4 regions of the Rossellomorea sp. RS05 genome follow, and region 1 is predicted to be linked to each of the others. Evidence: riboswitches for the same ligand, from Rfam matches in the RefSeq annotation. Region 1 holds a riboswitch; each other region holds the start of a gene.
The links. Region 1 has a riboswitch for S-adenosylmethionine ahead of ABJ225_RS04575 (DUF2292 domain-containing protein). Riboswitches for the same ligand answer to the same signal wherever they lie in the genome.
Positions count from the first base shown of each region.

Region 2: linked by a shared signal. The riboswitch ahead of ABJ225_RS14935 (alpha/beta hydrolase) and the one ahead of ABJ225_RS04575 (DUF2292 domain-containing protein) in region 1 are both predicted to bind S-adenosylmethionine.
Region 3: linked by a shared signal. The riboswitch ahead of ABJ225_RS07755 (methionine ABC transporter ATP-binding protein) and the one ahead of ABJ225_RS04575 (DUF2292 domain-containing protein) in region 1 are both predicted to bind S-adenosylmethionine.
Region 4: linked by a shared signal. The riboswitch ahead of ABJ225_RS03445 (methionine biosynthesis PLP-dependent protein) and the one ahead of ABJ225_RS04575 (DUF2292 domain-containing protein) in region 1 are both predicted to bind S-adenosylmethionine.

Region 1 covers NZ_JBDKWY010000001.1:882,237-890,047, forward strand. Annotated here, with positions in the region: gene cobA (uroporphyrinogen-III C-methyltransferase) at 1-266, opposite strand, end outside; gene ABJ225_RS04545 (DUF3906 family protein) at 287-508, opposite strand; gene ABJ225_RS04550 (nitrite/sulfite reductase) at 523-2,133, opposite strand; gene cysC (adenylyl-sulfate kinase) at 2,146-2,739, opposite strand; gene sat (sulfate adenylyltransferase) at 2,749-3,888, opposite strand; gene ABJ225_RS04565 (inorganic phosphate transporter) at 3,911-4,972, opposite strand; gene ABJ225_RS04570 (phosphoadenylyl-sulfate reductase) at 4,986-5,684, opposite strand; gene ABJ225_RS04575 (DUF2292 domain-containing protein) at 5,784-5,897, opposite strand; SAM riboswitch class I at 6,014-6,118, opposite strand; gene ABJ225_RS04580 (SDR family oxidoreductase) at 6,392-7,096, opposite strand; gene ilvA (threonine ammonia-lyase IlvA) at 7,355-7,811, opposite strand, start outside.
Region 2 covers NZ_JBDKWY010000005.1:252,428-260,238, forward strand. Annotated here, with positions in the region: gene ABJ225_RS14930 (hypothetical protein) at 103-657, shown strand; SAM riboswitch class I at 843-946, shown strand; gene ABJ225_RS14935 (alpha/beta hydrolase) at 1,153-1,950, shown strand; gene ABJ225_RS14940 (M28 family peptidase) at 2,040-3,422, shown strand; gene ABJ225_RS14945 (VOC family protein) at 3,460-3,873, opposite strand; gene ABJ225_RS14950 (DUF5068 domain-containing protein) at 4,136-5,380, opposite strand; gene ABJ225_RS14955 (M3 family oligoendopeptidase) at 5,773-7,476, shown strand; gene ABJ225_RS14960 (DUF2254 domain-containing protein) at 7,550-7,811, opposite strand, start outside.
Region 3 covers NZ_JBDKWY010000002.1:13,841-21,651, reverse strand. Annotated here, with positions in the region: gene ABJ225_RS07795 (YwqH-like family protein) at 1-291, opposite strand, end outside; gene ABJ225_RS07790 (MBL fold metallo-hydrolase) at 577-1,239, opposite strand; gene ABJ225_RS07785 (hypothetical protein) at 1,293-1,442, opposite strand; gene ABJ225_RS07780 (nitroreductase family protein) at 1,764-2,306, opposite strand; gene ABJ225_RS07775 (hypothetical protein) at 2,661-3,047, shown strand; gene ABJ225_RS07770 (hypothetical protein) at 3,065-3,304, shown strand; gene ABJ225_RS07765 (hypothetical protein) at 3,360-3,776, shown strand; gene ABJ225_RS07760 (ABC transporter substrate-binding protein) at 3,790-4,698, opposite strand; SAM riboswitch class I at 5,171-5,274, shown strand; SAM riboswitch class I at 5,358-5,463, shown strand; gene ABJ225_RS07755 (methionine ABC transporter ATP-binding protein) at 5,555-6,586, shown strand; gene ABJ225_RS07750 (methionine ABC transporter permease) at 6,576-7,226, shown strand; gene ABJ225_RS07745 (MetQ/NlpA family ABC transporter substrate-binding protein) at 7,241-7,811, shown strand, end outside.
Region 4 covers NZ_JBDKWY010000001.1:664,932-672,742, reverse strand. Annotated here, with positions in the region: gene metH (methionine synthase) at 1-2,181, opposite strand, end outside; gene ABJ225_RS03455 (bifunctional homocysteine S-methyltransferase/methylenetetrahydrofolate reductase) at 2,162-4,012, opposite strand; gene metC (cystathionine beta-lyase) at 4,028-5,215, opposite strand; gene ABJ225_RS03445 (methionine biosynthesis PLP-dependent protein) at 5,208-6,329, opposite strand; SAM riboswitch class I at 6,405-6,513, opposite strand; partial or broken gene ABJ225_RS03440 (alcohol dehydrogenase catalytic domain-containing protein) at 6,794-7,811, shown strand, end outside.

The DNA.
Region 1 (7,811 bases):
TCCCCGCCCTTCAGTCTGACTACTACCTTGGATCCCGATGCATATTTAATGAGAAAACGGTTGATCGTTTCCTGCTTCATCGTGTGATAATGAGGCAATTTCCCGCAGTAAATCAGATCGGCCCCTTCTTTCGCATGGGTGAGGAGCTCTTTGTTCACCAGTCGATCATAAAGGATCACATCGGCCTGCTGGATGGCTTTCAGCCCTTTGATGGTCAGAAGGTCCGGATCCCCTGGCCCGGCCCCCACTAAATATACTTTCCCCATTGGATCTCCTCCTTCAGTGTTTACTTTATGATGGTTTCCTTCTCGTGGAGGACGAATGCCGCTCCTCCGCCTCGCAATCTCCGTTTCTCATAAAGAGAGATGTCCACGATTTCAGGTTTCTTCAGAAAATACTTTTCTAATTCAATCTCCACCAGATCAAATGCTTTTTCATCGGAGTCTGCTGCGACCACGACGGGGGTAACAAAGGTATGGGTCGTTACTTCAAATCGATACAGATTCATCTACTCATCCCCCTTTATGCTTCCTGAAGCAACCCGTCCAGTGACTCTTGCAGATCGGCCGTTCCTACACGATTCACGTAGTCAAAGAAGGCTTCTCCCGGTTCCTTCGTATTCTTGAAGTGGATGAGGAGACCCTTTACCACATCTGAAAGCTGCTCGGCTTCCACTTTCCCCTTCAGCTTTTCATTCAACGTCCCTCCATCTTGGAGTGTTCCTCCTACATAGATTTCAAAGGCCTCGATCATCTTTTTGTCCTTTGTCCGCATCTTGATTCCCTGAAGACCGATGTCGGCAATTTGTCTCTGCCCGCATGAATTGGGACACCCGACCATATGCATGCGCACCGGCACATCGAGGCTCAGTTCACGATCCAGTTCATTGGCGATCCTTCGCATTCTCTCCTTCGTTTCGACGAGGGCAAGATTGCAATATTCAATCCCTGTACAGGACACGGAATATCCGATAAAGGATAACGGGCTCGTGGAAATTCTATCGAAGATTTTTTCTTCCAACAGGGCGTCCACATGCTCATCCGGGATATTCGGAATGATGAGATTCTGTGAATTGCAGTTTCGCAGTTCCCCGTTCCCGTATTTTTTTGATATCCTTGCAAGCTCCAGCACTTCGTCGGAACTGAGTCTGCCTACCGGAACATTCAGTCCCACATAGTTCAGCCCCTCTTGCTTCTGAGGCTTTACTCCGTAAAAGTAGCCTGCATTCCATCCCGTTACGGCATCTTCCCCACCATCAGGTAGCTCGACATACTCCAGTAGTTTTTCCTTGAACTTTTCAGGTCCCCAGTCGGCAACGAGGAACTTCAAACGGGCGAGATGCCTCTTCTCCCTGTATCCAAAATCCCTGAAGATCGTGGTTACAGCAATCGTTACGTCCTTTACCTGATGAGGTTCGATGAATACATCCAGCGTCTCGGCAAGGAATGGTCTGGCAGATAGTCCGCCCCCAACCTTCAGGTGGAATCCTGCCACCTTCTTGCCTTCAATGACCTTGGTGGCAGGAACGAAAGATGCACAGTTGATTTCAGCATTGGATGCATTGTTGATGTTCGAAGAGATGGACAGCTTATATTTTCTCGGAAGATTTGAGAAATCCTCATTGAGCTGGAAAAAGTCATACACTTCCTTCACGATTTCCCTTGTATCGAACAGTTCATCCGGATCGATACCCGTCAATGGATTACCGACGATATTCCTTGTGATGTCACCGCAAGCACCTGCGGAGGAAAGGCCGACTTTTTCAAGACGCTCGAAGATGTCGGGAATCTGTTCGATTTTAAGCCAGTGGAACTGGATTGCCTGTCGCGTCGTGATGTCATACACATCACGACCATACTCTTTACAGATGGCTGCAAGTTCGACGGCTTGATCATAGGTAAGGATGCCAGAAGGGACATTGACCCTCATCATGAAATAACCATCTTCCTTTGGACGTTGCAAATACAGGCCTGCCCATTTGAACTTATCCCACTCTTCCTTCGGGATCGATGAAAAACCATTTTTTGCGTATTCAGGGATATCCTCCAATATAGTCAAGCCATCCCGCTCAAGCTTCCATTGTTCGGTTTTATTCAATTTCTCATTTTGTTCCCAGTGCTTCTGATATGCCATGCTCTCCACTCCTTAGATCAATTGTTTGACTTGAAGATGATTCCAAATCTGCTCAACGCACTCGTCTACCGAATGTTCTTTTGTGTTCAACGTGATTTCAGGATTTTCCGGCTCCTCATAAGGGGCGCTGATGCCTGTGAAATTCGGGATCTCCTGATTCCTTGCTTTTTTGTATAGCCCCTTCGGATCCCTTTTTTCACACTCATCAAGGGGACAATGAACATAGACCTCAAGGAACTCTCCCTCACCGACCAGACTGCGGACCACGGCACGGTCTTCTCTGTAAGGCGAGATGAAAGCGGTGAGGACGATTTGACCGCTGTCCACGAATAGCTTCGATACTTCACCGATCCTGCGGATATTTTCTTTTCGATCCCTTTCATTGAAGCCGAGGTCGGCATTCAATCCGTGGCGGACATTGTCTCCATCGAGTACATACACTTGCTTTCCTTCTTGGAACAGTCGATGGGACAGGGCATTGGCAACCGATGACTTCCCGGAGGCAGATAGCCCTGTGAACCAAAGGATGAAGCTGCCATGGCCATTTTTATTTCGGCGGTCTTCTTTTTTTACGGCACTTTCATGCCAGACGATATCAGACATGATTTCTCCTCCTTACTGTGATTCTTCCTTCTTCAATCCGTCGATGAGCACCTTGATGACTTCTGGTCTCGAGAAGGTGCTTGGAGGGACTTCCCCTGCCCTCAGCATGCCGCGCACCTTCGTTCCCGACAGAATGACCCGGTCCTCTTTTCCGTGGGGGCACGTTTTGGTCGTTGCCATGCCTTCACATTTCTGACAGTAGAAGCTGTGCTCGAATTTTAATGGTACGATGCCAATTTCATTCTCGCTAAACTGCTCAAAGATCTTCTGTGCATCATAGGTTCCGTAATAGTCTCCGACCCCGGCATGATCACGTCCCACGATGAAATGAGTGCATCCATAGTTTTTCCTCACCAGCGCGTGGAAAATGGCTTCGCGAGGTCCTGCATAACGCATAGCTGCCGGGAATACCCCCAGGAACACACGGTCCGTAGGATAATAGTTTTTGAGAAGGACCTCATAACTTTCCATCCTGATCGAAGCCGAAATATCATCTGACTTCGTTTCTCCGACAAGGGGATTGAGGAATAAGGCATCCACTGTTTCTAGAGCCGTCTTTTGGATATATTCATGAGCTCTGTGAACCGGGTTCCTGGTCTGGAATCCCACGATCGTCTTCCACCCTTTTTCTTTGAAAGCCGCTCTCGTCTCCACAGGATCGAATGTGTGAGCTTCGAAGGGTTTATTCAAGCGCTTATGTAGGGTGATCTCCCCTCCCACATAGATGGGGCCACGGTGGAAAAGCTTTTTGACTCCGGGATGCTCAAGGTCTGTGGTTCCATAAACGAGCAGCGTCTCTTTTTCTTTATCAGGGGTGAAGATTTCCTTTACATCGATCGATCCGTACGTTGTCCCGTCGTATACCAGTCTGCTTTTACTCCCGACCGTTAAGCGATCTGCAACCTCCTGTTCCACTGGCAGGGTGATCGGGATGCTCCAGACGGTCCCATCGGCAAGCCTCAGATTCTCGACAACACTCTTATAGTCTGCTTCTTGCAGGAAGCCATTTATGGGACTGTATCCTCCTATCGCTATCAATTCGAGATCGCTCAATGAAATCTCATCGAGGGGAATCTCCGTCTTGATGATCTCCACTTCCTCTTCAGGTGCAAATGATCGTATCAGTGTTCCTCCATGTGGTTCTAAACTCATTATGTTTCCTCCTTCAATACAATCAGATTCCTCCACCATCTTCATGAACGGCCCGTTTTTCTTTCCGGATTGCTTTCATCAAGGATAATGCCCCTATCGTCGCAATCATGACCGAAACGGGGATGATGATGGAATAAATGTCATAGTCGACCAAAAGCTTTACAAGGAAATACGAAATACTCAATGACACAAGTGGTGAGACGATCCAGATCTTCACGATCTTTTTCACGATATCGCTCTGGATGACTTCCCTTCCGTTCCTGGCGGTGCCAAGTCCAATAATGGAAGAAGACGTCACCTGGACCAGGGGTACGGGAAGCCCGAAGATCGAACTTGTGATCACCAGACCGGCTCCTACACTAGAAATGAGGATCCCCTCTGGCTTGGTGAACCGGGTGATCTTCTTGCCGTTCGTTTCCACTACTTTAGCACCCAATAAAAGTGCCCCTATTGCGACAAACGCTCCTCCCACCCAAACGGCCGGACCCGCTTTCAGCATGCCGGCCCCAACCAGGGGACCGACGGCATTGGCCACATTGTTCATGCCCGCAGAGAAGGCCTCCAGGAAGCCAGCGAGAATCAAAACGTACCCGATCCATGTATGATTGAATGTCCACCCCCGCTTTTCGAGCCCATATAGCCCTTTAGCAAGCAACCATGTAAGAATGAACGCCGTAAACGGGACAATCACCCAAAACAACATGATGGTCAGCAGGGATTTAATGAATAGAACCTGATATGCTACCCCTACTCCCACCACAGCCCCGACCGTCACCTCACTTGTCGAAAGCGGGATTCCCATCAGATTGGCAATGAAAAGGGAACAAGTAGCGGATAAAAGAATGATGATCACTAACTTGGACGTCAGGATGGTTGATGGAATGATTCCCGACCCGATGGTTTTGACTACCTCACCACCTCCGAGGACTGCACCGGCAAGGACCCCGATGGAGCAGATGACAAGGGCTACTTTCATTTTCTTGATGGCACCCGATCCGTAAGCCACCCCCATTGTGGCAGCCGCGCCGCTTGCCCCAATATTCATGGCAAAGAATAAACTGATGATGATGGCGATGATTTCCAGCATGTCTACCCTCCTAGTGTAGCCCGCATTCCGTCTTGCCTTTGCCTGTCCATCTGCCTGATCTCAAATCATTCATATCATAAGCAGGGGATGTACAATGGGAGCACCCGATGCTCGGGTAGCCTTGATCATGCAACACATTATATGGAAGGGATTGTTTATGGACATATCTCCATACATCCTTCCATGTCCAATGGATCAATGGACAGATCTTGATGGAACTGAACTTGTCATCTTTATTGATGAACTGTGTATCCTTCCGCGTCGGGGACTGCTCGCGCCTGAGCCCTGAAATCCAGGCATCCCCGCCTGAAAGCACCTCCTTCAACGGATCGAGCTTCCTGATCTGACAGCACTGATTCGGCTGCGTTTCCCATAACCGATCCCCAAATTGTGCTGCTTGTTCCTCGAGGGATAGCGCAGGTTTTTTCATCTCAATTTGAAGGGAAGGATACTTTTCTTCCACTTTTTTGATTGTCTCGTACGTTTCCTTGAAGTGGACATCGGTATCCAGGAAGACGATGTTTGCACTGGGATTCACCTTAGAGATGAGATCAATCAGGACCATTCCCTCGATTCCGAAGCTGCATGCGTACACAATCCTGTCACCATAATGCCCATATGCCCATTCCAAGACGTTCAGGGCCCCTTTGTAGGTGGGATCAACCCCGAAGTCCTGATCATGTTCTTTCCAATTTTCGTGTGTCAACACGTTGATCACCGCTTTCCTCATGCCCAAAAGAAAAAGACATTCATGCGCAGTCAAATAAAACCTGCGGATGAATGCCTCTAGTTTTTCTAGTCAGCATGATTATTTGATTCGTACTTTTTCATTCCGTTCTAATTGAATGACTTTACCGTTTTGCACCACGATCGTAATGGAACCGAAGTCCATGTTTTCAAGCATGGAATTGATCGTATCCATCCATTCCGCCTCATTTTCCTGCTTATCCTTCTTGTTCATCGACTTCCCCCCCCGTTTACAACATCTGGGTCCATGGAAAAACAGCCCCCCATTTCGGAAAGCTGTTCAGGTATCGAACCTTATCTTCCAAAATGAGTCCCATTTTGCTGGAGTTAGCACCTTACATTATGTAGGTTGCCGGGTTTCATCGGGCCAGTTCCCTCCACCACTCTGGATAAGTTATATTCATTTGAATAACTAAAATAATAACAGATAATTGAGATAAGTCAATCCGACTTTTTTTATAGGAATAATGAATTTGAACTATTTTTCACAAACTCATTTCTTCCAGGCCCTTAACACAACGTATTCAGAGAAATACGATTCAACCACCATTTTTTATTTGTGGGCCTATCCAAATTCTTGATTCCATTCATCCAAACAATAGTAGGCTGTGTCCGCAAACAAAAAAAACGTGATCAGGCAGCCACGATTTTTCATACTTGGATAATTGATTAGGAAGCCGGCCCGCCGGAAATGTACAGGATCTGACCGTTCACGTATGATGAGCGTTCATCTGCAAAAAAGGCAACGGCGTTGGCGATATCTTCAGGCTGACCGCTTCGCCTGGCCGGTATTTGACTGATACTCATGCTGACCAATTCGTCAAACGGAACACCCATACGCTCGGCGGTCTGGCGCGTCATATCGGTCTCAATGAATCCTGGTGCCACGGCGTTTGCGGTGATCCCGTAAGGACCGAGCTCGCTGGCAAGCGTCTTCGTCAACCCCTGAAGGCCAGCTTTGGCAGTGGAATAATTCGCCTGTCCACGGTTCCCCAATGCAGATGTGGAGGATACATTGATGATCCTCCCGTACTTTTGCTGGACCATGAAGGTTTGGACCTCCCTCGTCATGAGGAACGCTCCTTTCAGATGGACGTCCATGACCGTATCCCAATCCCCATCGGACATTTTATAAAGAAGATTTTCCCTGATCACGCCTGCATTGTTCACGAGGATGTCAATCCGTCCGAAGAATCCAACAATTTCCGCCACGGCTCCCTTTACATCATCCGATTTGGAAATATCCGTGACTCTCAGAAGTGGTCCACCCCCTCGTGCGTCTTCCCCCATCAATCGAGGGGCTGCGTCATCCGTGTCCAGTACTGCAACCTGATATCCTTCCTGTGCAAGCCTTTCCGATTCCTTTAGCTCCACCGGTGACGATGGCCACCCTTTTTATATTGGTCACGTTCTGCTCACTCCTTTTGTGAATGGTTGTTCATTCAGTGGGCTGCACTCGACTGCAACCACTCTACGTATCAATTCGGCATATTATGGAATGTTCCTGCATCTCCCTTACGGATGAGCGTATTTGTGTTGAGTGAGCGCCAGGATCACGTAATCATCTTTCACTGCGTATATACAGATACAACAGAATCCCGGACGGCCGTTGGGCTTTCCGGGATCCTGTTGTCACACCAATAATTGAAACAGCGTCTTATCCTGATTGACACATTGATACGCAAATCCTTTTTGATTCATCCGGTCAAGTAGTCCGGGGTAATCTTCCCTATGCTTGAGTTCGATTCCAACGAGTGCGGGTCCGCTCTCTTTGTTGTTTTTCTTCGTATACTCAAAGCGGTTGATGTCGTCATGAGGTCCAAGCACCTCATCGAGGAATTCCCTGAGGGCTCCGGCCCTTTGGGGGAAATGAACGATGAAATAATGCTGCAATCCTTCAAAGATCATCGATCGTTCCTTGATTTCCTGCATTCTGCCGATGTCATTATTGCCGCCGCTCACGACACATACCACGTTTTTCCCCTTGATCTGATCGGCATACTGATCGAGGGCTGCGAGTGAGAGCGAACCAGTAGGCTCTGCAACGATCGCATTGCGATTATAGAGTTCGAGGAGGGTTGAACATACC
Region 2 (7,811 bases), on a different contig from region 1:
GCCCTGATGATGAATGACCGTCTCCTGTCGTTGAGAGTTGTCCCGCCACCCTGTTTCTGAAATAATAATGGTATGAGGAAAAATGAGGAAGGGGAGACGGCAATGAACGGCTGGAAACTGTTAAGCGCGTTGATTCCCATCATGTTGTTGATGAGTGCATGTGGACAATCCCCAAGAAATACGGCTCCGGTGGAAGCGAATGCAACAGATACAACGGATGCAGAGGAAGCGGGAACGAAGGATGCCCCGGAACAGCCTGATGAAACATCCGAACAAGTATCACTCGGTGAAGAGGATCAAGAAGCATCGGACTCTTCCGGGGAAGATCAGGACAGTCAGGAAACGGAGGGGCCTGCAGAGGATGGCGAATCATCGGCAAGGAATGCTCCTGAACCGCAACGACCAGTCGGGGAATCCGGGTCTACTGCAGGCATTACGGATGTGGAAACCGCCATTGAGTTCTTGAAGGATGAGCTGAACGTAGCATCTGACGGAGATATCCTGATTGATGAGGGTGACGGCAAGCCTCAGACCGATGAAGAAGGGACCTATTATACCCTCCGTCTCATATCACAAACCCTCAAAGATGAAGGAGGAACAGGGGAAGTCGGGGCATTCAGGATCTATGAAGACGGGCGATATGAGATGGAAGACTGACTTCTCGAAAAAAAGGACCGGAGGCAGTTGATATGCCTTCGGTCGATATGGATCATTGGGGGTAAAGATGTTGAGCCAATCTTACAGCGTCAAAACCAACCTGTCAAGTGGGGTTTTAATTCATAGTATCAATGTAGGAATTATGGTTGACAAAGAGTGAATTGTAAGATAATTTAATCTATACTACCTTATAAAGAGTCGGGGAAGGAATCTGGTCCAACGATCCCGCAGCAACCTCCAAATGGAAGGTGCTCATTCCAGCAGGCAACTTCAGCCTGGCAGATAAGGGGAGAGAGTAATGTACATCTCCTTATGGGAGATTTTTTTTGTATATAAATCCGATTAAAACGATTGGATTAATTAGTCATAACGCTGAGGCGCAGATTTATACATTTTAAAAGGCGCGCATGTAGAGGCCTAGTCATAGGGGAAACAGTGTTCGAAGGCACGGACAAACTGTAAGGAAGATCTACTAAGATAAAAGGAGAGGGTAAGATGAGCTGGTATACATCCATTCCATGGGAGGGTACCCACCTTCCTGCAGCCATACAGTATCCTGCTACACGTCTCGGCGTCCATCCGGCCGTCATCATCTGTCATGGTTTCGTCGGTTCAAAAGAAGGCGTGGACCGATTATTCGTGAAGGCTGCACATGAACTCAGCTCACACATCGTCGTACGTTTCGATTACGACGGTTGCGGAGAAAGTCTGGGGGAGTACGGCTTGAATACAAAAGATCGCTTCATTGCACAGACGAAGGCGGTCATCGGATTTGTGAAGCAGATGAAAGGGGTGGACCCGGAGAGCATTGCCTTGATCGGCCACAGCCTTGGGGGGGCAGTGGCCCTTGAAGCAGCCATCGAAGAAGAAGTTCGCCACCTTGCCCTCTGGTCGGCGGTCGGCTCTCCCCGGCATGATCTTGGACGCATTATCGGAGATGATGTGGAAGAAGCCATCTTGCGGGACGGGAAGGCAGATTATTTGGGCTATGAGCTGAAGCGAGAGTTTCTCACGACCCTTCAAGGGTGGGACCCGATACGGCGGGCAAATGAGTATAAGGGGAATGTCTTGCTTGCCCACGGTGACCAGGATGAAGAAATCTCAGTCGATTACTGCTCCCTCTATCATTCAAGCTTCTCCAATCGGCGTTCGGGAGAGGTAGAAAAGGCAATCATTCCGAAAGGTTCCCATACTTACTCAACTTCAGGGGCCTTTCAACAACTCCTTGATTTCACTCGGAGCTGGCTTTTACAGGTTCAATCCACCGGCTATGATCATGCCAATGGTCTATAAATGGTAGTTTCTTACCGGTTATTCCTACTCTTTCATTAAATTACAAAATATTGTTACTATTCTATCAAATGAGTAGAGGAGGAAACCGTTTGAAAAAATCTGTCGTATCCATTGCTCTTGCGACGACCCTATCGTTTGGTGCTGTTGGACTTCAACCAGCCATTGCAGGGGCACCTGAACCAGGAAAGGAGCTCATGCAAAATCCGCATGAGCGGAACCTGATCAAGAAAATCGATTCGGAGCGAATCTATCAGACGATCGACCATCTTCAACAAACACCGAGGGTAGCCGGGACAGAATCCGAGGCAAATGCCATCAGGTATGTAAAACGACAATTTGAATCGTACGGGTATGACGTGACCCTTCAACCCTTTACCTTTATAGGGTACACGGCACCTACTGCAATCGAACTGTCAGGGGTGCAAGGCGAGTGGAACCCGGATGCATTCACTTACTCGGTTAGTGGTGATGTGTCAGGCGAGCTCGTTTCTGCAGGGCTTGGAAGAGTAGGAGACTTTGATGGAGTAGATGTAGACGGGAAGATCGTTCTTATCCAGCGAGGGGAAATCACGTTTGCACAGAAGATCGTCAATGCTTCTGAAGCAGGAGCCGCAGGGGTCATCATCTACAACAATACGGATGGCTCGCTGAGCGGGACATTGGGAGAACCGGATGATCGCTACATACCGGCCATCACCCTTTCCAAGGCCGAAGGAGAAGAGCTGCGCCGACATATCGGAGAGACCGTCCGGCTGACGATCGAGGGAGCGGAAACATCGGAGCGCACCTCTCAAAATGTCATTGCCTCGAAAGCTCCGGTCAATAAGAAAAAAGCAACGGATGATGTGCTTATCATCGGGGCCCATCATGATTCAGTAGAAGGGGCTCCTGGCGCGAACGATGATGCGTCGGGAACAGCTGTTACCTTGGAACTCGCAAAGGTGTTCAAAAATGTACCGACAGATACAGAGATACGCTTCATTACATTCGGGGCTGAAGAATTGGGTCTGCTGGGGTCCTATCACTATGTAGATTCCCTGCCGCAAACAGAACGTGACCGGATTATCGGGTACTTCAATCTCGACATGGTGGGTAGCAGGGACGCAGGTGATCTGGTCCTCCGCACACTCGATGGAAGCCCGAACCTCGTAACGGAGCTATCCCAGGCTGCAAGCGAGCGATTGAACGGATTCCCGACGCCGATCGGTGAAGGCGGTAGGAGCGATCATGTTCCGTTTGCTGAAGCGGGAATCCCAGCGGGAGCCTTCATCCACAGTCCGTTTGAGCCATGGTACCATACTCCCGAGGATACAATCGATAAAATCAGCAAAGAGAAGCTGCAGGATGTAGCCGAAATTGTAGGGGCCGCGGTATATGAGCAGGCTCGTCCTGACCACCAAGGTCCGAAGCCTAAATCGGCTTCAAAGGTGAAAGCATCAAAAGATTCCGTCCATGAAAAGAATATAAGGTAATCAAAAGCCTGCTGGCCGATCGGCCAGCAGGCTTCTATCATTCTTCGTAGTTGAACTGCCACTGGATGCCGAACTTGTCCGTAACCCCGCCGTAGAGGGGGCTCCAGAACGTTTCCTGCAGAGGCATATCCACATGGCCATCTTCTTTTAGGCGATCAAAGAGTTCTGTTAGTACGTCCTTATTGTCTTTGACGATGGCTAACGTGATATTATTTCCTTCCATGAAGGGTGTGCCGGGGAAGGTGTCTGAGAACATGATCTTTTCGCCGTCGATGACGATATTGGCATGGAGGATCAATTCCTTTGCTTCTTCCGGGAGGGGGAAATCAGGGCTTGGCGGGGCTTCTTTGAAGGTCATGATGTGTGGGGGTTCCGTGCGGAAGACATCTGCATAGAATAAGACGGCTTCGCGACAGTTTCCATTAAAGTTGAGATAAATGTTGATCGACATGTAAACACTCCTCATTGAAAATGGTAGATAACGCTTACAAAAATGATTATACCATGGCGGGTGTGGAGTGGATATGAAAAGAAGAGGTTGGGACAAAAGTGTTTTTGTCATAGAAAAACCCGAATTCATTTGCTTAGGATCTGGCAAGTGAATTCGGGTTCTTCGTTTCCAGCGCTTGCACGGAAATCATGAGCGCTATTAAGAACCTATACTGATCGTGTTGGTCCGTAAATGGTCCCTTTTCGTTTTGTGACTTTTTTCATTACTTTGGCACATCAAATGAAAGTTCTTTCTTCAACAGGTCTTTTCCATCTTGATTGGTGAGGTGGGTCAGTCGGAAGGTGAAATCTTTCGCTTCTCCGTAGTCGCTCTTTTCCTTCATGAGGTAAACGAGGTACTTCTCACCGGTTTCACCAGGCTTGATGCTTCCTGTATCAAACGCAAGGGAACCTTCATCGAGGTATTGTACCTTGTCGGTTGATAGGAACGTGCTGAACTGGTCGAGTGTAATGTCGGCATCTGTGTTGTTTTTCACTGTCACTTTGACCGTGGCAGCCACGATGTTTTCGTCACCGAATCCTGTGAAGGCATCTTGGTAGCTTTCCGTAGGCGTCAGCTTCGTGAACTGCACGCCATCGAGTGTGACGTCCACCTTCTCACCGGTTTCGGTTTTACCGATGGATTCATTTTTTGCTAGCATCTCTTTTTCTGCCACATTATCTTTCAGGATGCTGTCAGGGTAGAATTCCTTTGAAACAGCCGTTTGCTTTTCGGCATTTTCTCCCGATAGGGGAAGATCAAAGACTTTTTCATCGCTGACTTTCTCCGAGAAGTCCTTATCGGCAGAGCTTTGGGCGACGCGGAACTTCACATTGGCATCCTTGAGGGTCTCGTATTCCTCTTTCGTCAATATGTATTCGAGTATGCCTTCTTGCTTCTCGCCCTTTTGGTAGTGGGCGGGATCATCAACGGTTCCGTCCATCTCCGGGTGCAGCCTGACTTCCCTTGAGTAGTCGAGCTTCATCATATGCGTATCGAACTGATCCGTTCCGAGGATATCCGGGTTGTTGAAGTAGAGATCTCCATTGGTTTGATTATCGATGCTTCCATTCATGGATACGATATACGCTTCATCTCCATCGAACTCACCAGCAGGTGCATTACTGACGTGAACCACTTGATAACGGTCTACCATGAAGGACATATTATTTGATTTCAATTCTATGCCGGGCTCATCGTTTTCATAGACGACGTCCAGGGTGGCGTCTGGAAGATTTGCTTCGAGATCAGGATTGATCAAGCCTGATTGTGATTGGGTGGAAGAGGAATCCTTTTTCTCGAGTTTTGCTCCTGAAGTCTCTTTCTCGGTTTGTTCCTTCTTTTCTGCTTTTTGTTCGGATTTTTTATCCTCATCTGTTTTCTTTGCTGCCGTGTCGCTGTTTCCACATGCGGTGGTCAATGCGAGCATACCGGCGATCGTTCCTGCCAAGATCCATTTCTTCTGCATGCTATGACTTCCTTTCTAGTTTGAACCTTTAACAGTATAAGGGAAATCTCCAAATTCTATCAATCACCATTATTCATTCTTTGCTTGCTCTCTCATGAAAGAATAGGTACTATCACCTTGATCTTGATTGAGGAAAAAAGTCCTTATCATCAAAAGGAAGAAGAAGTTGGGATTTTGGAAGAGAGATGGAATCAATAAGGATAACGATTCCATATAAATCCTAATAATGGAATAAATGTGATAGTGAAGATGATTTCCCTTTTACTACCTTTACTTGGTTCTTTCGATCTGTTTTTTCCCATATCTGTCATTTTGTAAACCAGGACGGCCGAAAAGTTGAGTGTGTATGGATTTTAATGGTAAAATTAAGAGAGTTAAAAGGGGGAGAGAAGATGTCAAAGGTGTATGTAGAAACCCATGATATGAGAAATATAGAAGCGATGAAAACGAGATTCGAAGAGTTTCTGGCGGCTCCGTTTCATAACGCCGAAGAGGTGGAAGACTGGCTGAAACAGGTATCGGATTATCAGGATGAACTTCGGGAAGCCCTTGATGGCCATTACATCGATTTCCAGACCCACAATCAGGATACAGAGGTTCAGGAAACGTATCAGTTCGATCAGGAGCATGTGCTGCCCCTCCTTAAGAGGTATGAAGCGCAGCTGGATCAAAAGTTGTTATCGAGTCCACATGAATTGGATAAAAACGTATATGGACGCCTTATCAGGAGTAAACAAACGGCTGCAGAACTCTACAGGGAAGAAAATATTGATCTTGAAGTAAAGGAGGACCGGCTTGCCACGCGATACTTTGAACTGACGGGGGCTCTGACGGCAGAGTGGGAAGGAGAGCAACTGACGATTCCCCAGCTGTTTCCCCTGCTCGAAGATCCGGACCGGACGAAACGGAAAAAGGTCTACGATCAACTATTCGGAGCCCTCGGTGGGGTGGAAGAGGAACTACAAGAAATCATGGATGAGCTCATGGTGATCCGCGAGCAGAAGGCTGCCAACAGCGGTCTGGCGAACTACCGGGATTATATGTTCAAGAAATATAATCGTTTCGACTATACACCGGAAGACTGCAAGGAGCTGGCGGATTCGATCCGTGAGCATGTTGTGCCGGCAATCGGAAGGATCTTGTCCAAAAAAACAGAAGAGTTGGGCGTGGAATCCATCCGTCCATATGATCATAGGGCCGTGCCGCTGGATGAAGAGCCCCTGCGACCATTCAAGACAGGTGACGAACTGGTGGAGAAGACCGGACGCGTATTGGGAGAGATTTCTCCTCGATTTTCTGAACTTCTCCACCTGATGGATACGAAGGGGCTGTTGGATCTTGAGACGAGGAAGAATAAGTCCCCGGGAGGTTTCTGTGAATCGCTACCTGTTTCCGGTCTATCGTTCATTTTCATGAATGCCTCGGGCACCCATGGGGATGTGACGACTCTGATCCATGAAATGGGGCACTGCATCCACAATGATTTCAAACGGACTCTCCCCCTTGCTTTTGACCGGGCGACCCCGATGGAATCGGCTGAGCTTGCGAGCATGGGAATGGAGTTATTGTCCATGGATCACTGGGATCATTTTTATTCCGAAGAGCAGGTGCGTCAGGCCAAACTTGATATGCTGAGGGACATCATCCAATTCTTCCCGTCAGGAATAAGGGTCGATGAGTTCCAGCACTGGATGTACGAGAACCCTGGTCATTCCAAGGAGGAGCGATCAGAGGCGTACGGAAGGATCGTAGACAGCTATCTGTCGTCGGAAGAGGATTGGAGTGGGTATGAAGAGGTGAAGAAGAAGCAGTGGCTCTTTGTCCTTCATATTTTTGAGGTCCCTTTCTATTACATCGAGTATGTCATCGCCCAGCTTGGGGCATTGCAACTCTACCGGATCTACAAAGAAGACCCCGCTCGGGCAATCGAAGGGTACAAGGAAGCGCTCCGTCTCGGGAATACGGCTTCTCTATCCGATGTGTATGAAGCGGCAGGACTATCTTTTGATTTTTCCGCTGATATGATCAAGGGGCTTGTGGCGTTCGTGGAAAAAGAGATTGATGAACTTGAAGGATCCATCGTGAAGAATTCATAACAAAAAGAACCCATCGGATGCGGGCTTTACGGCTTCCAATGGGCTCTTTTTGTATTCGTACGAGAAACATCAGTTATACGTTCCGATTGGCATCGGGATAAAATCTATGGTGGATGTGTTGGTACTCATCAGTATGACCGGTGATTTTGGCAAGGATTTTCAGTTCGGTGAGCAAGAAGGTTTTATCCAGTTCATAGATCACGGATTCTTCTATATGATCGATGGTGTTGGCGGCGAAGTCCCACAGGCATTGATGCCGTTCGCGCGGAAGGGTTTCTGAAAGACGTGAAAGAGCCTTGACGATATCAGTGATGATCAGGTGGTTGCCCCTGGCA
Region 3 (7,811 bases), on a different contig from region 1:
TTGAAGCGACTGACATTTACTTTCCATTAGTTGTATCGATTCACTTAATTGATTTTGAGCCATATCCCTATAGCTCGTCATCATGTTCTCCCGAATGTCACTGAATTCGTTTGCAAGGTTCCCTTTCCACACTGCCGGTGATAATTTGGGATCATCCACTCTTTTCTGACTATGTATAAATTCACTTTGGGTATCATCCAATTCCCTGATGGTCGACTGGAGGCGCCTAAGCTGTTCGCGTTTTTGCGCAACTTGTTGCTGTAACAAAGATAAATAGGACAGAAGATTCATCCCCTTTCATAAATAGACAATTTCTCCCTATGTTAAATGGTACCAAATGGTATATTCTGAGGTAATAGGAAATTCAACTCAACTTAGGATGAGTTGACAGTACTTTTTTCCCATTATCATTCATGTTCATTACCCTATTTTATACCTAAATAAACATTTATTGGGTTTTACCAGTAATAAAAGACCGTCACGAGATCCACCCGGAATTGGCTTTTCATTGGCATATATTGAAACTTATAAAAATAAAAACCTCCTCCCAATCAACCGGAAGAAGGTTTTCTGTCGTTAATCCCTATATCGAAGCACATATTTCTTATACAAATCTTCACGATACTCAATCTCCTCACCATGCGATGAGCTGATCAATGCGGGCTTGAGGTCGTCAACGATGGCACCGCTGTCGATGTTTTCGTTCATATCAACACTGAATTTCCGGATTGGGGGATGCAGATCTTCCCTGCTGGTGATAAAGAGGTCCCCTGTCATGAGCACCTTGTCCTCTTCATGGTAGTAGACGACATGTCCAGGAGCATGACCCGGCGTCAAGTAGGCACTGACGGGAAGGGTGGCAAGGACTTCATCCGTCAGCGGCTCCACGATACCGGCGACTGCATTCTGTTCAGGCGCCTGCTTATTCGGGTAGGGCTTTTCCCCGTTGATGAAGGGCAGTTCCACCTCATGGGCATAGATGGGGATGTCGTACGCCTTCAGCCACTCACCGGTCCCTTTGATGTGATCGCTGTGCCCATGGGTCAGCAGGACCGCCTTAGGGGTGCCGAGTGATTCGGCCGCTTTGATTTGATCATCCACATGGGATTCGACGCCCGTATCGATGATGTACACATCCTCCCCATCTTTGACCAGCCACACATTGACCGGGATCTCCACGGAAACATTGATTGAAAACCCGCACTTATAGACATGCGGAGACAATTGAATAACATTCATGGTAAGCATCCTTTCTACAAAACATTCTCTTCTTATTCACTCTACCCCACCCATCAACGAATACTCAACCAATCCACCTGCATGAAAGAAGGACCTAACAACAACGCCTCTTTCAACGTCTTCTTATACTTCTTGGCGATCGGACCCATTTCATCCGGTGAGCTGCTTCTATTCAAGAACCCTACAAATAAAATGCCAACCATCTGAGATCCACTCAAATGGTTGGCATTTTTTATCTACTTCGAAGCAATCGTTTGATGCCTTCGGTACAAATGACGCTACTTGCTATCCCAACGTATACGCTTGATGACATCACTTTTCCCAAGTAATAAAAACCCGTCCCCGCCAAACAGTCCAGGAGAAGAAATCTCTTGATACTCGAACTGTGGATGGCGCAGAAGATCACTTGATGCTGAGCTTTCATCCCCATAATCACACACCTGTTTTTTCAAAGGATATGCCAGATGCGGATTGTCTTATTCACCCCATAAAAAAGAAGGACCCCGGTGAGCCCTTCTTCTACATCATTTCCCGTAAACGGAAAACTTGTCTTCAATCGGTGTCCTCTTCCTCGCTGGTGGCACCTCATCAAAGTACCCGAGATGCAAGAAACCGGCAATCCGTTCTCCTTTCTCGACACCAAGCAATTCATGGACCTTCGGATCATAAATATGAGGATTTGTTTTCCACACTACTCCGAGCTGCTGTTCCCAGGCGAGGAGCTGGAAGTTTTGGATCATGGCGCCGATGGCTCCGAAGTTCTCGTCCCACTGCTTCTGACGGGGGTCTTCGGTCATGACGACGACGAGGATCGCCGCAGGCTGGCTGAAGTAGTTGCGGCGGTTGTCCCTCATATCGGGCGGGAAGGTTTTCACGAGATCCTCTACGAATCCTTCCTTCTCATCCGCCGGTACGAAGATGAATCTCCACGGCTCACGGAGTCCGTGATTCGGCGCCCAGACGGCATCTTCCAACAGGTTCAGCACCGTTTCCTGTGTGACTTCTTTATCGATGTAGCCGGCTTTTATGGAGCGGCGTTCGCGTATCGTTTTAGCTATGTTTGTCATGATTGTATCTCCTTATCTGCTTATCTCTCATCTAAATGATAACAATTCTCACTCTCAATTGCAATCTTTCTATAGGAAAGGAGTCCCCTTAATAGGTAAAAAAGTGCTGCGTATCCTTTGGATCGTACCGAAAGTTTCTCTCTATGTTCGCGTATGTGTTCCTCACGCAATAAGCGGACACTGAGAACATAGATAGTGGGTTCTATCACATACTGCCTGCTCATGGTGACCATATCCGGAAGTATATCAGAAGATTTAACAGCAAATTATTATTGAAAAAGAAAAACTTTTTATTGTTTTGCAATAAATAATCCGATACAATCATGTCATAGAAATCATTTACCAAGATTCTACATGTACAAATTCAACGGAATGGACGTGAACATCATCGGATTCATGATTATTTTTCTATTATTTATTGGATTGATCGTATTTGGTTCCATCATGACAGCGCTCATGGTGAGGAAGACAAACACCAGGCCTCCTAGGAAATTATCCTATATTGTTTTGAGCCTCCTGATCCTTCACTGGATTTTCTGGCTTTCAAGCGGCTATGAATGGTTTTCCGACGAAGTGGCCGAGGCTATCTTCAATCCTATATGGGGTGTGTTATGCGCAGCAGGACTGGCTGCCAGCCTTTATGAACTAAGGCATAATAAGAGCTTCGCCTTCCCCGTCGGTGCATTGTCGGGTGTCACCCTGATGTTCGTCATCCTCATCAACGGTATTACCAGTATGTAAAAGGAGCGTTAACCTACATGAAACTTTTTGCCTGGGTGCTCGTGGCACTCCACCTGATCATTACGATCCTATGGATTGCCAACTCGCCTGCCCTGTTTTCAATCGCCGGGATGGTTGCCTGGCTCCTCTTGATCGCAGGGGGATTCGTCCTCTATTTCAAAACGAAACATATGGCGGTCATCGTCTCCAGTTCCTTCATGGTCTTCCTGGTCCTCTTGACCGGATTGATCGAATGGACGGTTTCATCCATGCCTTAACATAAAAAAGAGACTCCCTCGTTGGCGAGTCTCTCACAAAGGAGAATGCTTTATTTTGAAGAAAAACATCATGAATGTGTACAATGCGACCCTGAGCATGGGTGCTTTTTATCTCGGTGGTTCCATGATCTCAGGTAAAGGGATCTTTGCAACCTTCCCACCAGAGTGGGCAGGAGATCTGCCTTTTGACAGCTGGATGGCTATGGCGATCGTGGGCATGATCGTCTTCGGACTGGGAAATGCGGTAGTAGCAATCAGAGGGCTCATCCGGTATGACCGGCAGATTCTCTTCTCGACCCTGTTCATGGGCGCCCTTCTTTTCATTGCGACGATCGGTGCCACTCTCTCCGTGGGAGAATGGTACTTACCATCGGTACAGCTCTTGATCGCCAGTGTGGTTCAGCTTGCCCTTGTTCTTGGCGCTTTCATCCTTCATTTTCTTCGTCCGGAATCGGTAGGGGTCACAGAATGACCCCCTCCGCCCCTTACTCTCCTAAAAAGCCATCCTCGAATGTCTTCAAGAGATGCTCAAGTGTCACAGGGTCACTGTACGTCGATTCCTTGCTGTTGATCTCGATAACATGACCGTTTTTCACGGCCGGGATGTTCTTCCACGTATCCGTGTCCATGAACGAATTGTCCACATCGGGATTCTTGCTCAGGACGAGGTAATCTCCGGTGAAGTCTCCTACCGCTTCCGGCGAGATGACGTGAATCCCAGTTTCCAAGGCGTTATCCTTCACGGCATCCGGCATGTTGAGCTTCATGGCCTGATACAAGATCTCAGAACCACGGGCATAATTGTTCCCGAAGACATAGAGCTCCTTTTGACCGGTTTCAATGACGGATACCGTGGCGTCGTCGCCGATCTTCTTGCGGATCTCATCCCCGATCGTCGCGGCACGCTCCTGGAAGTCATCCGCCCATTCCTTCGCTTCTTTCTCCTTATTCAACAGCTTGCCGATCTCGATCTGCTGATCGATGTAATTCAGTTTCCCCCATGTGAAAGCGACGGTTGGCGCAATCTCCTTCATCTTATCGAGGTTCTTCGTCTGACTTCCGGCAATGATCAAGTCCGGGTCGAGCTCGATGATCTTCTCGAGCTGATCGTCACCCACCACTTCCACATCTTTCAGCTTGTCGGTGAAGAGTGGGTTCATCTCGGTCCACTCATCGATTCCGACGAGCTTCCCTTCGAGGGAAATCACATTCGGACCATTGGTGAGGGCGACGATCCGCTTCGGCTCTTTCGGCACCTCCACCGGTCCCTGCTCTGATTCATATGTAAATGTCGATGATTCCTCCTTGGACGAATCCGTTTTTGTTTCTCCGCTGCTGCATGCCGCCAAGAGCAGACAGACCAGCAATATGGTAAAGAACGATGCTTTTTTCATGTGGTTCCCCTTTCATTTCTTGATAATGAGAATCATTTTCAATTATTACTTTACGGGGGAGGAGGCTGATTGTCAATGGAATGTTCCACAATTTTCTTAGATTGGAAGAGTTCCGCTCCATTTCGCTGCGATGGCTCGCTTTCCGCGGGGCGTGCGGTGAGCCACATCGGCTGCGCCTGCTGGGTCTCACCTGCCCGCCTTTCCGCAGGAGTCGAGCCATCTCCGCTTCATTGCACTCATCGGATTAGTTGGAGGGCCATCCTTCATTTTATAAAAAATAAATAATTAGTTAAAAAGAAGTGTTTTCCGATTATCCTCATCAAAATAAAAGGCTTTCATTTTCTTTCTTTTGAATCCATAGACCTATTTTCACCCCATTTCCACTTCTTCCAGCCTGTCTCATTTCTGTCAGAGGGTGTTGACGCAGGAAAAAGTCCGGCGTAGAATAGGGCTCACGTTAAACAAATACAACTTCTTATCACGAGAGGTGGAGGGATTTGGCCCTTTGATACCTCGGCAGCGGGCTCACTTGAGCACTGTGCCAACTCCAACAGGCGGACGCCTGAGAGATGAGAAGAGTACGGATCTTTCTTTCCTTATGGATCTCCGGCCTCTTCCTGTCTCAGGAAGGGGCCTTTTGTTTACCCTAATTGAATAATTTCTTATCCAGAGAAGCTGAGGGACTGGCCCGATGACGCTTCGGCAGCAGACTTTCCACAAAGTACTGTGCCAATTCCAGCAGGCAACGCGCCTGGGAGATGAGAAGGGACCCATTGATTCCGTGTGAATCCATGCCCTCTTCTCGAGACCTCGGGAAGAGGGTTTTTATTTTTAACCACCAGGAGGCATGACGAACATGATTGAATTCAAAAGCGCCACGAAAGTATATAACAGCGGCGGAAAGGAAGTCCGGGCCCTCGACGGCATCGACCTGCGGGTTGAGCAGGGGGAAATATGCGGGGTGATCGGATTCAGCGGCGCCGGGAAAAGTACGCTGATCCGCACCGTGAACCGATTGGAGCGATTGAGCTCGGGGAAGGTGATCGTAGACGGCCAGGATCTCATGGCCCTTTCACCGAAAGACGTGCGCGAGGTGAAGCGGAAGATCGGGATGGTGTTCCAGCACTTCAACCTCCTGAATTCCAAGACGGTCTTCGCCAATGTGGCGATGCCCCTCATCCTCGCGAAGCAATCCAAGGCTGAGATCCAAAAGCGGGTGACAGAGCTGCTGAGCTTCGTCGGTCTTGAAGATAAAGCGAACCAGTACCCAGATCAATTATCAGGCGGTCAGAAGCAACGCGTCGGCATCGCCCGTGCCCTTGCCACGCAGCCGTCGATCCTTCTGTGCGACGAGGCGACATCGGCCCTCGATCCGCAGACGACAGGCTCGATCCTGAAGCTGCTGAAAAAGATCAACCGTGAGTACAACATCACGATCCTCATGATCACCCATGAGATGTCGGTGATCCGGGAAGTGTGCGACCGGGTGGCGGTCATCGAAGGCGGGAAGATCATCGAGTCCGGATCCGTATTCGACGTCTTCTCCTCCCCTCAGACCGAGACGGCGGCGAACTTCGTGAGCTCCGTGCTGAACGACTCCATCCCGGAATCGGTCCTCGAGCTTGTGCAGAAGGAAAACGCACCGGGACGGATCTACAAGATCCGCTTCGTCGGCGCCTCATCGGGTCAGCCGCTCCTTTCACAAGTGGCGAAGCGCTTCGACCTCGATGTAAACGTGCTGTTCGGAAATATTACAGAGCTGCAGGGCACACCATTCGGTCATCTCATCGTCGAGCTCATCGGCTCCGAGAGCGAGATCAACCGTGCACTGCTTGTCATGAATGGAGAAAACGTCACCGTGAAGGAGGTCGCACCACATGCTAGTTGATTCACAGCAGATCATCGATGCACTCATTGAAACTTTGGTCATGACCGGCTTCTCCCTCCTCTTCTCCACCGTGATCGGGCTGCCCCTCGGGGTACTTCTCGTCATCACGAGGAAGGGTCATCTATGGGAGAATGCCTTTATTTTCACCATCCTGAACGGGGTCGTGAACATCTTCCGTTCCGTCCCATTCATCATCCTGATGGTAGCGATCGTCCCCCTCACGCGTTTGATTGTGGGAACATCGATCGGAACGGCCGCAGCCGTCGTGCCACTGGTCTTCTATGCAGGACCGTATATTGCACGATTGATTGAGAACTCCCTCCTTGAAGTCGACAAAGGCGTCATCGAGGCGGCGGAATCCATGGGGGCGACATCCACCCAGATCATCTTCCGCTTCCTCGTCCCGGAAGCGCTCAGCTCCCTCGTCCTCAGCCTCACCATCGCCACCGTCGGACTCGTCGGGGCATCGGCCATGGCAGGCGCCATCGGCGGAGGCGGACTCGGGGATCTCGCCATTACCTACGGCTACCAGCGCTTTGACACCTGGGTCATGGTCATCACCGTCGCCATACTCATCGTCCTTGTACAGGGACTGCAATCATCGGGTAATTTCGTATCGAAAAAAATCAGAAGAAGATAGCGAGGAGATACAACATGAAGAAATGGATCATTCTATCACTCATTCTACTAATCGGCGGGTTCGCTGCAGGCTGTAGCTCAAGCGCCAGCAAAGACGAAACGAAGGTCAAGATCGGAGTCAGCGGTTCCGATAACCGCATCTGGGACTTCGTCGCGAAGAAAGCAAAGAAAGAAGGCATCGACATCGAGATCGTCCGCTTCTCCGATTATGTCCAGCCGAACCTGGCCCTTGAAGAAGGCGAGCTTGATGCCAACGCATTCCAAACAATCTCTTATTTCAACGAATTCAAGAAAGAGCATGACCTCGATCTCACACCGGTGGGTACCACGGTCATCGCTCCGCTCGGCCTTTACTCTGAGAAATATAAATCAGTAGATGACATCCCGGATGGCGCCAAGATTGCTGTCCCGAACGAAGCGACCAACATGGGAAGAGCCTTCCTCCTCCTTCAAGAAGCAGGCCTCATCGAGCTGCCTGAAGACTTCGACGGAAACGGCTCACTGGATAAAATCAAAAAGAATCCGAAGAACATCGAGATCGTTCCGGTCGTAGCCGGCCAAACACCGCGCGTCCTGCCTGATGTCG
Region 4 (7,811 bases), 220 kb from region 1:
AATATCATGTACATCCCCTTTCACAGTGGCAAGGATGACCTTTCCTTTAGAAGATGAAGATTCGCTTTGCTCCATGTGGGGTTCAAGGAAGGCTACAGATGCTTTCATCACTTCTGCACTCTGCAGGACTTCTGCAACAATGAGTTGATTGTCGTTGAAGAGCCTTCCCACTTCACTCATGCCTGCCATCAAGGGGCCATTTATGATGGATAGGGGTGAGTCATATGTTTGTAGTGCTTCTTCCAGATCCGGCAAAAGTCCTTCTTTTGTGCCCTCCACTACATAGTGTCCAAGCCTTTCTTCAAGGGACATGGTATTGACGGGGACCTTCGATTCTTTCTTCTTCCCTCGGTAGAAGGCAGTGAATTCTGCAAGGTTGGCATCGGTGGTATCAAAAAGCAACCGTTCCGCCAGCTTCACCTCTTCTTCGGGAATGGATGCAAATCGTTCGAGTTTTTCCGTATTGACGATGGCGTAGTCCAGTCCTGCCTTCGTACAATGGTAAAGATAAACAGCATTCAGGACTTCCCTCCCCACCGGCGGGAGCCCGAAGGACACATTGCTTACACCGAGAATATGGGGACACTCAGGGAGCACTTCTTTGATCCTCCTGATCCCTTCGATCGTGGCTGAAGCAGAACCGATATACTGTTCGTCCCCTGTACCTACAGGGAATACGAGGGGATCGAATATAATATCTTCTGAACGGATACCGTATTTACCGGTCAAAAGCTTGTGTGAGCGCTGTGCAATTTCCACCTTGCGCTCTGCACTGACGGCCATGCCTTCCTCATCAATCGTTCCCACCACTATGGCTGCTCCGTATTTTTTCACAAGGCCAGCCACCTTTTCAAAACGTTCTTCCCCATCCTCAAGATTGACTGAATTGATGATCACCTTCCCTTGTATGAACCGGAGGGCACCCTCCATCACCTCTTCATCCGTTGAATCGATAACGAGGGGAACCTTCACTTTTTTAACAGCTTCCTGGATGAAAATGTTCATATCTTCAGCTTCATCACGGTCAGGGTCCGCAAGACAGATATCGATCACCTGCGCCCCATTCTTCACCTGTGCCCGGGCGACTTCCGATGCTTCTTCGATCTTCCCTTCTGAAATCAACCTTTTGAATTTTCTTGACCCGATAACATTGGTTCTTTCCCCTACCAAGATGGGGCGATTATCGGGATCGTCGTAGATAAAAGGCTCGATGCCAGATACCGCGTGGGGATGAACCTCTTCCGGTAGTCGCGGTGGCAGATCCTTCACTGCTTCACGAATGGCGCGGATGTGTTCTGGTGTCGTACCGCAACAGCCTCCCACAAGATTCAACCAGCCTTTTTCTGCAAATCCTTTCATCTTGATGCTTAAAGATGCAGGCGTTTCGTTGTAATGGCCTTCTTCATCCGGAAGCCCTGCGTTTGGGTAGCAGCTCACATACGAGGATGAAAGTCCTGAGAGCGTCCTCAGGTGATCGGTCATGAATTCTGGTCCCGTTGCGCAATTCAACCCCACTACAAGGGGATTCAAATGCTCAAGTGATAAATAGAACGCTTCGATATTCTGACCGGCAAGCGTCGTGCCCATAGGCTCGATGGTTCCGGAAAGAAGGATCGGGATTTCTCTGCCTACAGTGGAAAAGGCCTGTCTGATCCCTAAGTTTGCCGCCTTGACGTTCAGGGCGTCCTGACTCGTTTCGAGGAGAAGGACATCCACTCCACCAGCAAGTAGGCCTTCAGCTTGAACTTTGTAATCATCGGCCAGTTCATCGAATGTGATCCCGCCCGTGACAGATAACGTTTTCGTGGTTGGCCCCATCGCTCCGGCAACGAATCTCGGCCAATCTGGCGTGCTGAATGCGTCTACTGCCTTCCTTGCAAGTTCTGCAGCCACACGGTTGATCTCATACGCCTTATGTCCGATCCCGTATTCCTCCAAAACGACAGGGGTCCCTCCGAATGTATTGGTCTCTACGATATCCGCACCTGCACGCAAGTATTCAGAATGAATATGGGTGATAACGTCTGGTGCCGTCAACACCAAATGTTCATTACATCCGTCAAGATCTTCCCCACCGAAATCATCCGGAGAGAGATTCGCTTGCTGAAGCATCGTGCCCATCGCACCGTCAAGAATCATGATTTTCTTCTTGAGCTGTTGTTCAAACAATGTTGTGGTCATATGGTACTTCCCTCTTTTCCTTTTCAATCAAATTAGCATACCTAATCAATTCAATGCTCATATCATAGCGCATGAACGGAGTGATGATGTACAACCCGTTGAACAGTTCCATTGCCGTTTCCACTAATTCCTTTGCAATTTCCATGCCCACCGCCCTGGATTGTAGCGGATCCCCCTCTGCTTCTTTCATCAATTTCCGTGCTTCATCCGGCACCTTGATCCCCGGAACCTCATGATGAAGGAACTCGGCATTGCGCGAACTGATTAATGGCATGATTCCGATGAATAATGGCGCATGCAAATGACTGGTCGCTTCTGCAATTTGTACGAGGTGTTCACAACTGAAAACCGGTTGTGAAATGAAATAGTCCGCTCCGGCGTGCTGTTTTTTCTCGAGACGCTTTACGGAAGCATCCAAATGCCTGAAGTTAGGATTGAAGGCTGCACCGACAGAAAAGTTCGTTCGTTGTCTCAGCGATTTACCAGAAAAAGATAATCCGTCATTATTTTGCTTGATGAGCTCGATCAGTTCGATGGAGGAAAGATCGTATACCGAGGCAGCACCTGGAAAATCACCAATCTTTGCGGGATCGCCTGTTATCGCCAGAATATTATGAATACCAAGGGTATGCAGGCCCATCAAGTGGGATTGCAGGCCGATGAGATTACGATCACGGCAAGTGATATGCACAAGGGGATCAAGGCCAAATTTCTGTTGGACTAGGGTTCCCATTGCATCATTGCTGACCCTGGGGGAAGCAAGCGGATTATCCGCAAGGGTTATCGCATCGATTCCCTCTTCTTTTAGAGCTTTTGCTCCTTGGAAGAACAATCCGGTGTCGAGATGCTTCGGGGGATCCAGTTCAACAATGAGCGTTTTTTTCTCCTTTACCTTTCTATGGAGGAGGTTTTTTTGAATATGGGGATCTTTGAGCTTAATCAGCTCTTGCGTTTTCACCTTTTTTTCTTTAACCGGTTCCCTTGATATCAACCGTTCCTTTACAGCTTTTATATGGGCTGGTGTCGTTCCGCAACAGCCCCCGATGATTCTGGCACCCTGGAGGCGCAATTCATTGCTTATGTCTCCAAAGTAATCAGGCTCTGCCGCATAGTAGAAGCGCCCTTCCTCATAGTTTGGAAGACTTGCGTTCGGATAGACCGACAAAAAGGACGACTTGGGCAAAGGAACTCCCTCCAAGGACTTTACCATATGGAAAGGACCCATCCGGCAGTTGATCCCGACAATATCGGCACCGAGGAGTTCCAATTCCCCAAGGGCGTCCTTTATATCCATCCCGTTTTGCAATACTCCGGTTTCATGCATGGATACCTGTGCGATGACCGGCAGATCGGTCTCTTTCTTCACGATTTGCAAGACGGTTTTGAGCTCTTCAAAGTCGTAATAGGTTTCGAGGAGGATCCCATCGACCCCTTCAAGGAGCAAGCAGTATAGTTGTTCTCTAAAGCCCCTTTTCACTTCTTCAAGGCTGATATGCTGATTGATGGCCCGGATCCCCCCGATGGTCCCGAGGATATATGTTCCTTGCCCGGCTGCCTTTTTCGCCAGTCGTACGGCTGCTTCATTGATTTCTTTCACCTGATCTTGAAGACCATATCTGGAAAGTTTCGCATAATTCGCACCATACGTATTGGTCTGGATAATATCGGCGCCTGCATCTATATATTGCTTATGCACATTGACGATTTCTTCAGGATGGGAAAGATTTAATTCTTCAAAACATCGGTCCACCCCATACGAGTATAGGAGGGTTCCGACCGCACCATCCGCAATCAGTATGTTTTCAGATAGTGCATCCAATAAAGCTCTCATTTTGTTCCATCCCTCCTATAAGTTAATGATCTTTGACGGTTTGTTTGATGTAATGGCATCCAGACCTTTGGAAAGATCCGCAATCAGTTCATCGACATTTTCCAGCCCTACCGAAAGTCTGAGAAGACCATCGGTGATCCCTCTTCTTTCCCTTTCTTCACGAGGCATGGAAGCATGCGACATCCTTGAAGGATAGGATAAAATCGACTCCACTGCACCCAGGCTCACAGCAAATACCGGAATATGGATATGGTCGATGAGCTGCTTTACTTCATCTGCCCCCTTAAGTCGGAAGGAAAGCACCGCTCCCGGCCCTTCGGCCTGCCTTACTTGGATTTCATGACCCTGGTGATACGTGAGGCCCGGATAATATACATGCTCCACTTCACCCCTTTTCTCAAGGAATCTGGCAATCTTGAAGGCTGATTCGGACGACTCTTTCAATCTCACATGAAGAGTCTTCATCCCGCGAAGCAACAGCCAGCAGTCCTGGACACCAAGGACTGCCCCAAAGGAATTCTGCAAAAATGCGAGCTTTTTGGCAATCTCTTCATCTCCTGTAACGGCGAGTCCCGCCAAGACATCACTGTGGCCGGCGAGGAATTTTGTGGCACTGTGAAGGACCACATCCACTCCGAGACTGAGCGGTCTTTGGAGGAGGGGCGTCATGAATGTATTATCAAGGAACGTCATACACCCATGGGCTTTAGCAAGCTTGACGACCCCTTCAATATCGGTGATATTGAGCAGCGGATTGGAGGGGGTCTCCATATAGATCACCTTTGTATTCGGGCGAATGGCGCAGGCGACTTCGTGAAGATCTTTCATGTCGACAAATGAGTACTCGATCCCGAATTTGGTCAATACTTCCGTGATCATCCTATACGTGCCTCCGTACACCTCTTCAGATACCAGGACATGGTCTCCGCCTGATAACAAAAGGAAGCTAGTAGAAATGGCTGCCATACCCGATGAAAAAGCAAACCCTCTTACACCGCCCTCAAGTTCCGCGATGGCTTCTTCGACTTTCTCACGAGTGGGATTACCCGAACGGCTGTAATCATAGTTTCCATACTGATCAAAATCTGATTGGTGGAATGTGGTCGCATGATGAATCGGCGTACTGACGGCGCCGGTCTCTTTATCCACTCCATTACTGTGGATGAGGGATGTCTGGATGCTGAACTCCTTTTTATCACTCATATAAAAACACCTCTTTCTCCAGATTCGTCAATACTTGCTCAAGGTCTTGAATCAGATCGTCTGCATTTTCGATTCCCACTGAAAATCGTAGTAGCCGGTTGCATATTCCGAGAACGATCCGTTCTTCTTCGGGAATATCCGCGTGCGTCTGGGTAGCCGGGTATGTGATGAAACTCTCCACTCCCCCAAGACTTTCAGCGAATGTAATCAACTCCAGGCGCTCCAGGAACGGCCCGACCCACTCCTCTTTCCTCAGACGGAACGAAAGCATTCCGCCTTTCCCTGTATACAGGACATCAGTGATGGATGAGTGACTTTCAAGATACGAAGCAATTTGTTTCGCATTTGATTCGTGCTGTTTCATCCTCAAGCCAAGCGTCTTCATTCCTCTTATCAAGAGCCAACAGTCCAATGGTGCAAGGGTGGCACCGATAGAATTCTGAACCGTATAGATTCGGTCGGCCAGAGATTCTGAGTCGACCACCACTACACCGGCTAGGACATCGTTATGACCTCCAAGATACTTCGTTGCACTATGGACGACGATATGAGCACCCTCTTCAATCGGTCTCTGAATGACCGGGGTATAAAAGGTATTGTCCACAATGAGCAGTACATTATGTTTCCTTGCCACCCGGCTGATTTCCCGGATCGGCGCTTCATTCATCAGTGGATTCGTCGGAGTCTCTACAAATATCCCCTTCGTGGATGGCGTGACAGATGCTTCCACTTCTTCAATGCATGCTGTATCCACAAAGCGGAATTTAATCCCATACTGTGCTTCGTATTGTTTAAACAGCCTGTAGCTTCCCCCATAAAGATCTTTGGAAACGACCAGTTCGTCACCGCTTTGAAATAGGGACAGAACAGCGTGGACCGCAGCCATGCCGGATGAGAAGGCATATGCTTTCTGCCCCCCTTCCAGTTGCGCAAGTATTTCTTCCAATGCACTTCTCGTTGGATTCCCCGTACGTGAATAATCGAAGCCCGTCGACTGCCCGATGCCCTTATGTTCATACGCTGTCGATAAGTGGATGGGGAGACTGACAGCACCTGTTCCTGCATCCTTTCTGTTCCCCGCCTGCACCAGTAATGTTTCAATATGTCGACTCATCGTGACCTCTCCTTTAATCCTATTTACATCAAAAAACCTTCTTATACGAATAAGAAGGTTTGAATGGTTAAGTCCCTCTTATCGCCCAAGCCTGTATCAGCTTGCTGGAATTAGCACCATACCTTGTTCACGGCTGGTTGCTGAGGTGTCATCGGGCCAGTCCCTCTACCTCTCTTGATAAGAATTGCGTATATGATTGTTTAATGGCTTTCCCATAATTTATACCAGTAAAGGGAAAATGTCAATGCGAATTGACGAATTTAAACCAAAACTCAGACTTCTTTCATGGTCATAGATGCATTTTTCACCGCATTCACTTTTTTTATGAAGAAAGGGTGGATGACGATGAAATGCAGTTCTTAGGTTTACCTCACCCCTATTACCTCAAAACAACTACCATAATCATACAAAATATGAATGGAGTGACATCGATGTAAGCAGTAACGTTCCAAGGCAAAGAAAACATGTCGGTGAAGGAAGTCGAAGATCCTGATATCCAGGAAAGCACAGATATGATCGTAAGAATCACGGCAAGCGGAATTTGCGGATCGGACCTGCACTTATATAAGGCAGGAATCGAACCACCACGGGATTATGTGGTCGGTCACGAACCGATGGGAATCGTCGAGGAAGTGGGAGCAGACGTCAAGACATTGAAAAAAGGAGACCGTGTCGTGATCCCTTTCAATATCGGCTGCGGAGAATGCTTCTTCTGTCAGAACCAGATGGAAAGTCAATGTGATGAATCGAACCCCCATGGTGAAGTCGGCGGGCTTTTTGGTTTTACCGAAATGAACGGGAATTACCCTGGTGGACAAGCCGAATACCTGAGGGTCCCTTACGCAGATTTCACCTCGTTCAAAGTCCCCGAAGAAAGTGAACTTTCTGACGAGAATGTGCTTTTCCTTTCAGATGTCATTCCTACTGCATATTGGAGCGTTGAGAACAGCGGTGTATAGGCTGGTGATACCGTCATCATCCTCGGCAGTGGTCCAATCGGACTCATGGCTCAAAAATTCGCCAGGTTAAAAGGGGCAAAAAGAGTCATTGCCGTTGATCAGGTAAGGCATCGCCTTGATCATGCCAAGAAGACGAATGGAGCAGAAATCTATGACTTTTCGGGAAATCCGGACATCGGACAGTTGTTGCACGAAGATACGAATGGAGGAGCAGATGTCGTGATCGACTGCGTCGGGATGGACGGGACTGTTGCTTCCGGTGAATCATTCGGATCTGATTTTGATAATCAGTTCGGTACGATCCGTCCTATCATCACTGCTTCTCAGGCGGTGCGCAAGTTCGGTACTGTTCAGTTGACGGGCGTCTATGCGACTGGAGCAAATGGTTTTCCGATCGGTGACTTCTTCAGCAGGAACGTTTCCCTTAAAATGGGCCAGGCTCCAGTGATTCATCTGATGCCGAAGCTCTACAGCATGATTGAAGATGGAGCTTTTGACCCGACTGATATCATCACCCACTCGC